DNA from 4 places in the Ensifer sp. LBL genome. Region 1 is predicted to be linked to each of the others. Evidence: predicted binding sites of a transcription regulator. Region 1 holds the regulator's gene; each other region holds the start of a gene.
What was found. Region 1 encodes LexA, which represses DNA repair genes until DNA is damaged. Its sites were predicted from a motif close to TGTTCNNNNTGTGTTCNG; they were not measured.
Positions count from the first base shown of each region.

Region 2: the regulator LexA is predicted to act here: its motif matches at 980-997, upstream of parE (DNA topoisomerase IV subunit B).
Region 3: the regulator LexA is predicted to act here: its motif matches at 1,241-1,258, upstream of OKW20_RS18635 (ATP-dependent helicase).
Region 4: the regulator LexA is predicted to act here: its motif matches at 849-866, upstream of OKW20_RS05355 (DNA recombination protein RmuC).

Region 1 covers NZ_JBNDJY010000003.1:537,268-539,469, forward strand. The annotation lists gene OKW20_RS14205 (hypothetical protein) at 1-240, opposite strand, end outside; gene OKW20_RS14210 (hypothetical protein) at 514-765, shown strand; gene lexA (transcriptional repressor LexA) at 1,002-1,724, shown strand; gene OKW20_RS14220 (hypothetical protein) at 1,810-2,142, opposite strand.
Region 2 covers NZ_JBNDJY010000003.1:779,183-781,384, forward strand. The annotation lists gene OKW20_RS15390 (alpha/beta hydrolase) at 1-904, opposite strand, end outside; gene parE (DNA topoisomerase IV subunit B) at 1,117-2,202, shown strand, end outside.
Region 3 covers NZ_JBNDJY010000004.1:580,350-582,551, forward strand. The annotation lists gene OKW20_RS18635 (ATP-dependent helicase) at 1-1,198, opposite strand, end outside; gene OKW20_RS18640 (carboxymuconolactone decarboxylase family protein) at 1,385-1,792, opposite strand; gene OKW20_RS18645 (EthD family reductase) at 2,164-2,202, shown strand, end outside.
Region 4 covers NZ_JBNDJY010000001.1:1,099,993-1,102,194, forward strand. The annotation lists gene fmt (methionyl-tRNA formyltransferase) at 1-59, opposite strand, end outside; gene def (peptide deformylase) at 223-747, opposite strand; gene OKW20_RS05355 (DNA recombination protein RmuC) at 899-2,092, shown strand; gene OKW20_RS05360 (ribokinase) at 2,145-2,202, shown strand, end outside.

The DNA of each region.
Region 1 (2,202 bases):
GGCGTAACACGAGCCTCCAAGGGAAGGATCGGACCCCACCGTCCAGGCGTTGATCCGTTTCCAGATGTTCGAACGCCCTTCTTCAGCAGACGCCGCTCCGGCCGTGAGCAACAGACCGAGCACCACCAACGACAATCTACGCATGCAATTACCCCACTTTCCACGCAAAGTTATCTTTTTTTGACCTCCTGTCGAGACGGTGAAGCCCCTTCCTCGCAGGGATTTTTGCGCATCCCCCACCCCCGGCCCCAGAGCCGATAGTGCCGGTGCGTTCTTCGCCCGTCGCAAGAGGAACGGTCAAGATGAACTCGAGGTGCAGCGGCTGGCGCAAATCAGACACAGCCTGCAGGCAAAGAGCTGTTGAACACGGCAGAGTGATCGCCATGCTTGCTGGACTTCGGAACGAAAGCACGGTTCACATCGTTTCCCACCCTGTAGTGCCACCCCTTCATCAAGTGGACGTTCCCCGTGCTTGCCGCCCTGCTTCTCGCTTCGATAGTCGCATCGCCCAATATGCCTGACGTCAAGCTCAGCGCTGCGACGGTGGATGAACTCCAGACCGATTTCGAACGGGCCGTGCCGTGCCACCAGATCGATGGACGCAACGTGTGGAAGGGCGCGCTGGCGTTCTACATCCAGTCCTTCGTTTATGACGGCGACACGCCCGTCGCGACCGACGCGGCCGACGCGGTGCTTCCGGAAGACAACAGCGCAGAGACGGTGAAGGAGTTCGAGGACGCCTGCTCGACCTCGCAAGCGACCTAAATCTCTCCTCATAGAGCCCCGTGATTCGCTCGAATCAGCTGCGCGACTGGTGCCTGCCGGCGCGTTTTTGGCACGCACCGTCGCCGATAGGCGCCCTGCTCCCGCAAAAGTGACCGATCGACACCCGCAGAAGCGGCCAATTGCCTGAATTCACGGAATTTTAGGCACTTGCGGAACACATATGGAACAGATAGTGTCTGTTCTTGATTTGTTTCACGCCTCTGGAGCGACGTGCCATGCTGACCCGCAAGCAACAGGAATTGCTTCTGTTCATTCACGAACGCATGAAGGAGTCGGGCGTACCGCCGTCATTCGATGAAATGAAGGATGCGCTCGACCTGGCGTCGAAGTCCGGCATCCACCGTTTGATCACCGCGCTCGAAGAACGCGGCTTCATTCGCCGGCTGCCGAACCGGGCGCGCGCGCTCGAAGTCATCAAGCTTCCGGAAGCCTACGCCGCCGGCCAGCAGCAGCCGCGCAGAGGCTTCTCGCCGAGCGTGATCGAAGGCAGCCTTGGAAAGCCGCCGGCGGCCGCTCCTGCCGCGCCGAAGCCCGCCCCAGTTGCCGAAAGCACGTCAGTTTCCGTCCCGGTGATGGGGCGCATCGCTGCCGGCGTTCCGATCTCGGCAATCCAGAACAACACCCATGACATCACCGTGCCGCTCGACATGATCGGCAGCGGCGAACATTACGCCCTTGAAGTGAAGGGCGATTCGATGATCGAGGCCGGCATCTTCGATGGCGACACGGTGATCATCCGCAACGGCAACTCGGCCAATCCCGGCGACATCATCGTGGCGCTCGTGGACGACGAGGAAGCGACGCTGAAGCGCTTCCGTCGCAAGGGCGCGTCGATTGCGCTCGAAGCCGCCAACCCCGCCTACGAGACGCGCATCTTCGGACCGGATCGCGTGAAGATCCAGGGCAAGCTTGTCGGGCTGATCCGCCGCTACCATTGAGCTGCAGGCAGAACACCGGATCAAAAAAGAGCCTCGCCAAGGCAATTGGCGAGGCTCTTTCCATTTCGGGTGAAATCCAGATCGTCTATTCGTGGATCGTATATTCTCCGAGCTCGCAGAGATCCTGCGTGTCCTCGGTCGTATCGAGGGCCGAGCCCTCCTCGAATTCGAATCGCATGTCGTATTTGCAGACGTCCCGCCCGTCGGCAATGGTGATCTCCATGCTCTCGCCGGGGTTCAGGACCTGCCGACCGAAAACATCGTCTTCCCACTCATTGACGCCGACCGGTGACGTATAGAAGTTCGTCAGTACCACGCTGGTGTTGTTCTTCAGCTGGAAAACCAGGTCGTCAGCGTGCGCCTCAATAGCGGTCGCCGCAAAACACGCCAACGCCGTCAGGATCAGTCTCTTTTTCATTGATGCCATTGCCTCCGTTCTTAATGTTGACGGACGCTACCGATGCGGCTGATCTCAGCG
Region 2 (2,202 bases), 240 kb from region 1:
AGTTTAGCGCATCGCGCCAGTCGGTCATGCGCACCGGCGTTCCGTGCGAGCCGCTTTCGAACAGCACGAAGCGCGTCGGGTAACCCTTGGCTTTCAGCGACCGATAGAGCGCCTTCTGGCCTTCGGCCGGATAGACGCTGTCGCGGCTGCCATGGCTGAAGAACATCGGCAGCTTCGCCTTATAGGCGGCGCTTTTCGTGAAGTCAGGATCACTGACGCCGCCCATCACCATCATGCCGGAGAGTGCTGAGACGGCGGAGGCGTCACGCGAGACACCCCAGCAGATGAAGCTTCCCATCGACGCGCAGGCGAGCACGACCGGACGGCCGCCGGAACGTTCGGACACGTATCGGACCAGGCCGGCGATATCGGCGGCCCCTGCCGTATCGAAGGACCGGACGCTCGGGGCGTAATAGACGCCGCCATTGGCGACGGCGAGGTTCTTCAGCCGATTGAAGTTGCCTCCGAAGGAAAAGTCATTGGCACCCAGCCGGCGGTCGCCGCCGCGCCCATGGATGAAGATGACCGAAAACCCGGCGCCGCGATCGGGGCCGACCCGGGTCACGTCCAGCGCACGGCCGCCAATATCGAGCGTTTCGTTGACCTGCTCGCTCTTGACGCCAAGCGACACATAGGCGCGCTTCACCCGGCGCTCCGGGATTTCGTCGCGCTCGTTGATGTCCCGCAGTTCCTGGTAGTCGACCGTCAGGTCGTCGCCGCCATCCTCCTGGCCGAGCACTTTGGTATAGGAGAACAGTTCGTCCTTATAGGGCTTGAGCGTCTGAGCCTCTGCCGGCGAACCGGCAATTGCCAGGGCCAAGGCGAACAGGCAGGCGCGAAACGGAAAAACAACTGTGGACACGGCCAAATGACGGGCTCCCTCTTTGGCCGCAAGCCTTGCCATTGGCCGCACCGCAAAGCAACACTTGGCCAGAAACACGGCCGTTCATGCGAAAAATCACCGGCGGCCGGCGCCAGAAATTCTCCTTTTGTTCGCGTATCCTGTGAGAGTCTGGCAGAATTCAGGTGATTCGACCGCCGGGGGATGGCGGCAAAGCCTGGGGCTTGCTAAGGCCTCTGGCATTCCCGAACGACAGGAACGATCCGAACGGCCCCATGGACGACAACAGCGACCTCTTCTCAATGCCCGAGCAACCGAAGCCCGTTCAGCCGAGCGCCAAGCCGGCCGTGGCTGCAGCCCCCATCGCGCGCGAAGAACCGCGCCCTGCCCCGAAGGGCAGCGATGGCAGCGATTACGATGCGTCGGCGATCGAGGTGCTCGAGGGCCTTGAGCCCGTCCGCCGTCGTCCAGGCATGTATATCGGCGGCACCGACGAGAAGGCGCTGCACCATCTCTTTGCCGAAGTCATCGACAACTCGATGGACGAAGCGGTCGCCGGCCATGCCAACTTCATCGAGGTCCATCTCGATGCCGAGGGGTTCCTGACCGTCACCGACAACGGCCGCGGCATCCCGGTCGAAAACCATCCGAAATTCCCCGGCAAGTCGACGCTCGAAGTCGTCATGACGGTGCTCCATGCCGGCGGCAAGTTCGACGGCAAGGCCTATGAAACCTCGGGCGGTCTGCACGGCGTCGGCGTTTCCGTCGTCAACGCGCTCTCCGACGCGCTCGAAGTCGAAGTCGCCCGCAATCGCAAGCTCTACCGCCAGCGCTTCTCCCGCGGCATTCCGCAGGGCGGGCTCGAGGAACTCGGCGACGTGCACAATCGCCGCGGCACGCGCGTCCGCTTCCATCCGGACCCGGACATTTTCGGACCGCACGCGCATTTCGAACCCGGCCGGCTTTTCCGCATGGCTCGCTCGAAGGCCTACCTTTTCGGTGGCGTCGAGATCCGCTGGTCGTGCGATCCGTCATTGCTGCAGGAAGGTTCGGAGATCCCGGACAAGGCGGTCTTCCACTTCCCGGGTGGCCTGAAGGATTACCTGGCGGCAACGCTCGGCAAGGAATTCACCGTCACCCGCGAGATCTTCGCCGGCAAGTCGGAGAAGGCCAACGGCCACGGCTCGCTCGAATGGGCGGTCACCTGGTATGGCGGCGATCAGCAGGTTCATTCCTACTGCAACACCATTCCGACGCCCGAAGGCGGCACGCACGAGGCGGGTTTCCGCATCGCGCTGACCAAGGGCCTCAAGAACTACGCCGAACTGAAGCAGAACAAGCGCGCGGCGCTCATCACCACC
Region 3 (2,202 bases), on a different contig from region 1:
GCTTGTGGCTCTTGCGCTGCAGCTGCTCGATTTCTTCGCCGACGGCGCGGGCTTCCTCTTCCGAATCCCAGGCGGCATGCACCTGCACCTTCTCGTCATCCGGGTCGGTTCGGTCGGTAAAGAGCGTCTTGCCGAGGCGGCCCTCGTTGTGGGCGATCAGATGGCCGGCAGCACCCAGGATATGTTCGGTCGAGCGATAGTTGCGCTCGAGCTTGATCACCTTGGCGCCCGGAAAATCCTTCTCGAAGCGCAGGATGTTGTCCACCTCCGCGCCGCGCCAGCCATAGATCGACTGGTCGTCGTCGCCGACGCAGCAGACGTTCTGCGGGACGCCCTTCGGCCGCTGGGCGAGCAGCCGCAGCCACATATACTGGGCGGTGTTGGTGTCCTGGTACTCGTCGACGAGGATGTAGCGGAACTTGTCGTGATAGTCCTTCAGCACATCCGGATGATTACGGAAGATGCGGATCGGGTGTAGCAGCAGATCGCCGAAGTCGCAGGCGTTCAGCGTCAAGAGCCGGTTCTGGTAGGCGGCGTAGAGTTCGCGGCCCTTGCCGTTAGCAAAGGCGCGGGCGTCGCCCTCGGGGATCTGGGCGGGGTCGAGGCCCTTGTTCTTCCAGCCGTCGATCAGGCCGGCGAACTGCTTGGCCGGCCAGCGCTTGTCGTCGATGCCTTCGGCCTGGATCAACTGCTTGATCAACCGCACCACGTCGTCGGTGTCGAGAATGGTGAAATCGGAGCGCAGGCCCACGAGTTCGGCGTGGCGGCGCAGAAGCTTGACGCCGATCGAGTGGAAGGTGCCGAGCCAGGGCATGCCTTCGACCGCATGGCCGACGAGCACGCCGATGCGCTCCTTCATCTCGCGCGCCGCCTTGTTGGTGAAGGTCACCGCGAGCATCTGCGAGGGGAAGGCGCGGCCGGTCGTCAGGATATGGGCGATGCGCGTGGTCAAGACCCGGGTCTTGCCGGTGCCGGCACCTGCGAGCACCAGCACGGGTCCGTCCAGCGTCTCGACGGCTTCGGCCTGTTCCGGGTTGAGGCCTTGGAGATAATCCGGGCGCGGCTGAGCGCGATCACGCGCCGCCATGGCGCGCGCGGCGATGCCGCCGGTTGCCGGAACACCTGCGGGGGCGGGCTGCTGCTTGCGCGGCGCCGGCTCCTCGTCGAAGAAGGGAATATCGTCGAAACCACTCATCATGCGGCTCAATGTAGTGATTCGGTGGGGAAAGGCCAGAAAGGATGTTCTTCTTTTATTCCGTTTTCTGCGCCAGCCGCACCAAGCCTGTGGAAAGACAGGCGATTTCGAGACCGCTTATTCTTGGGCCTGTTTCGTTTGTCGCATGTCGTCGCCGCAAAACCGCTTCACACTTTTGCGCGACATGCTTCAGCCAGCCGTCTTGTCGAAAGCGGGATCGACGGGCACCTGCAACGCGGTCGCAAGCTGGTTGGTGCGGGCGGCAAGCGAGATCACGCGCAGGAGATCGGCGTGCTCGGCATCGCTCATGCCCTTGGCTTTTGCCGCCGCCGTATGGGAATGGGCGCAGTAACCGCAGCCATTGGTGACGGAAACGGCGATGTAGAGCATCTCCTTGACCAGCGGGTCGAGCGCAGACGGCGTTGCCATCACCGCCTTCACATCGCGCCAGGTCTGCTCCAGCAGCTCCGGGTCGAAGGCGAGCCACAGCCACATATTGTTGATGAAATCGGACTTGCGGGTGGCGCGGATGTCGTCGAACACGGCCTTGACGCGCGGATCGGCTTCCGGATTTGGGGGCGGGGTTACGGTGCTCATGGGGCTCCTTCGCTGTTGTCGTTGGTGGCGGCATGCGGGCTGGCCGGTCGCTTGATGCGACGACGATAGCCGACGTTGCAGCGATTGCCAGCGTTGCGTTTGAGGAGCCGTCGCCGATGCGTTCAATTGGGGATTTCGGTGCAGGGTTGATTGTTCGAGCCAAGGGGCCCGATGTAAACAGCACGCCCTTGCTCGAGCCCTGACAGGCGTTGCCGTTTTGCGTGACGATGAAGACCCGGCGGCCGCAAAAGCCCGAAAACAACCTTGCTCTCGTAAAACGTGTTCCAGCCAAAAGCTGGTTGTGCTCCATAGGTCGGTGACCTAGAAGTAGCTTCGGACGCTCGAAGCGGCGTTCAGGCAGGAGCCCGACCATGATCAAGATGAGCGTCTACTATCCGGCCGATGGCGGC
Region 4 (2,202 bases), on a different contig from region 1:
GCCGCCAGTGTCGGCACAGAAAATTCCGGCGTGCCCATGAAGATGATGCGAAGCGACAAGGCGGTAACTCCGTCCTTTCAGATCACTTCATGCGGGGAAACGGCGAAATGATCTCATTCTCTAAAAACAGGACAATTCCAGGAAAGCCGTTTCACGCTCTTCCTGGAATGTTCAATGGGTTCCCGCCTTCAAGCTTTCGCGCGGCCGTCCGCGATCGAAGGCTCAGATCGCCTTGGCGCCGCGCGTCTTGGCGGCCTTGGTGAATTTGCGGATCACCATGTCGCGCTTGAGCTTGGAGATATGGTCGATGAACAGCACGCCGTTCAGGTGGTCGATCTCGTGCTGCAGGCAGGTGGCGAGCAGGCCATCGGCCTCGATCGTCTGTTCCTTGCCGTCACGGTCCAGATGCTTGACGGTGATGACAGCGGGGCGCTCGACCTCGGCGTAATAATCCGGGATCGACAGGCAGCCTTCCTCGTAGACCGAATAGGTGTCGGACGAAGCGACGATCTCGGGGTTGATGAAGACAAGTGGCGTCTTCTCGTCGCCTTCTTTCGAAACGTCGAGCACCAGCATGCGCCTGGCGACACCGATCTGGATCGCGGCAAGGCCGATGCCGGGGGCATCATACATGGTTTCGAGCATGTCGTCGGCCAGACGGCGGACGTCCGCGTCGACGGTTTCGATCGGCGTGGAAACCTGGCGAAGCACAGGATCGGGAAGGATGATGAGCGGCTTGATGGTCATGATGCTCCCATAGCCGATCTTTCCATCGACGCGCAAGGAAATTGCCTTGCCACCTGCGGCACCCGTTCGCCCCTGGCCGGGCATTAACCTCGACGCGCATCTGTTCTCGTTTTGATCTACACTTCGCGAGAGAATCTGTTAGGTTTGGCGCATGGAACCTGCGCCCCTTCCCTTCGCCCAGCCGCTGTTTTTCATCGGCACCCTGCCGATCACCCTGGGCCATCTCGTGATTGCCGCCGGCCTTGTGGTCGTCGTTGCCGGTCTGATGGCGTTGTCGCGCCGACGTAATCCCCGCGACGACGAGCGGCAGGAGCAGATGGCAATGCTGCTGGCCGCCCAGACGGAGATGCAGGGGCGGGTCGCGGCGATGGCCGAGGTGTTCGGCGCCCGGCAGGCGGAACTCAACCAGACGCTCAGCCAGCGCATCGACGGCATGACCCACCGCATCGGTACCTCGATCAGCGAGCAGACCAAGGCGACGCATGAAAACCTGCGCCGGCTGCAGGAGCGCCTCGCGGTCATCGACACGGCCCAAAACAACATCCAGTCGCTCGCCAAGGATATGGCCGGGCTTCAGGCGATCCTCTCGAACAAGCAGACGCGCGGCGCCTTCGGCCAGTCGCGCATGGAAGCGATCATCGCCGACGGGCTGCCGATGGGCGCCTTCGAATTCCAGGCGACGCTGTCGAACGGGGTGCGGCCCGACTGCACCATCCGCATGCCGAATGGCCAGCCGCCGCTCGTCATCGACGCCAAGTTTCCGCTCGAAGCCTGGAACGCAATGCGTGACGCGGCGACCCCGGAACGCCGTCAGCAGATCGCCCAACTCTTTCGCCGCGACATGGAAACGCATGTGCGCGATATCGCCGGCAAATATCTGATCCCGGGTGAAACGCAGGACACCGCCTTCCTCTTCGTCCCCTCGGAATCGATCTTTGCGGAGATCCACGAGCATTTCGAAGCTATCGTGCAGAAGGCGCACCGCCAGCGGATCGTCATCGTCTCACCCTCCCTGCTCCTTTTGTCGATCCAGGTGATCCAGGCGATCCTCAAGGATGCGCGCATGCGCGAACAGGCGCACCTGATCCAGGGCGAAGTCGCGCGGCTGATGGAGGATCTCGGCCGTCTCGACGAGCGTGTGCGCAAGCTGCAGGGCCATTTCGCCATGAGCCAGAAGGATGTCGAGGACATCCTCGTTTCCTCCAGCAAGCTCACCCGCCGCGGCGCCAAGATCGAGGCCCTCGAATTGCAAGCGGAAGGCGGCACACGGGACGCTGGCGAACCACGTGCCCCGGTCGACAATCGCGTCGGGCAATTGCGCCTGCGGGTGGTTGACGAGGACTGAGGCTGTCGGGCACTCTCCGGCCCAATTCGCAAAGCCGACAGGATACCTACACATGATTACTGTTTTTGGGTCCATCAACATGGATCTGATCGCCACCACCGCACGCCTTC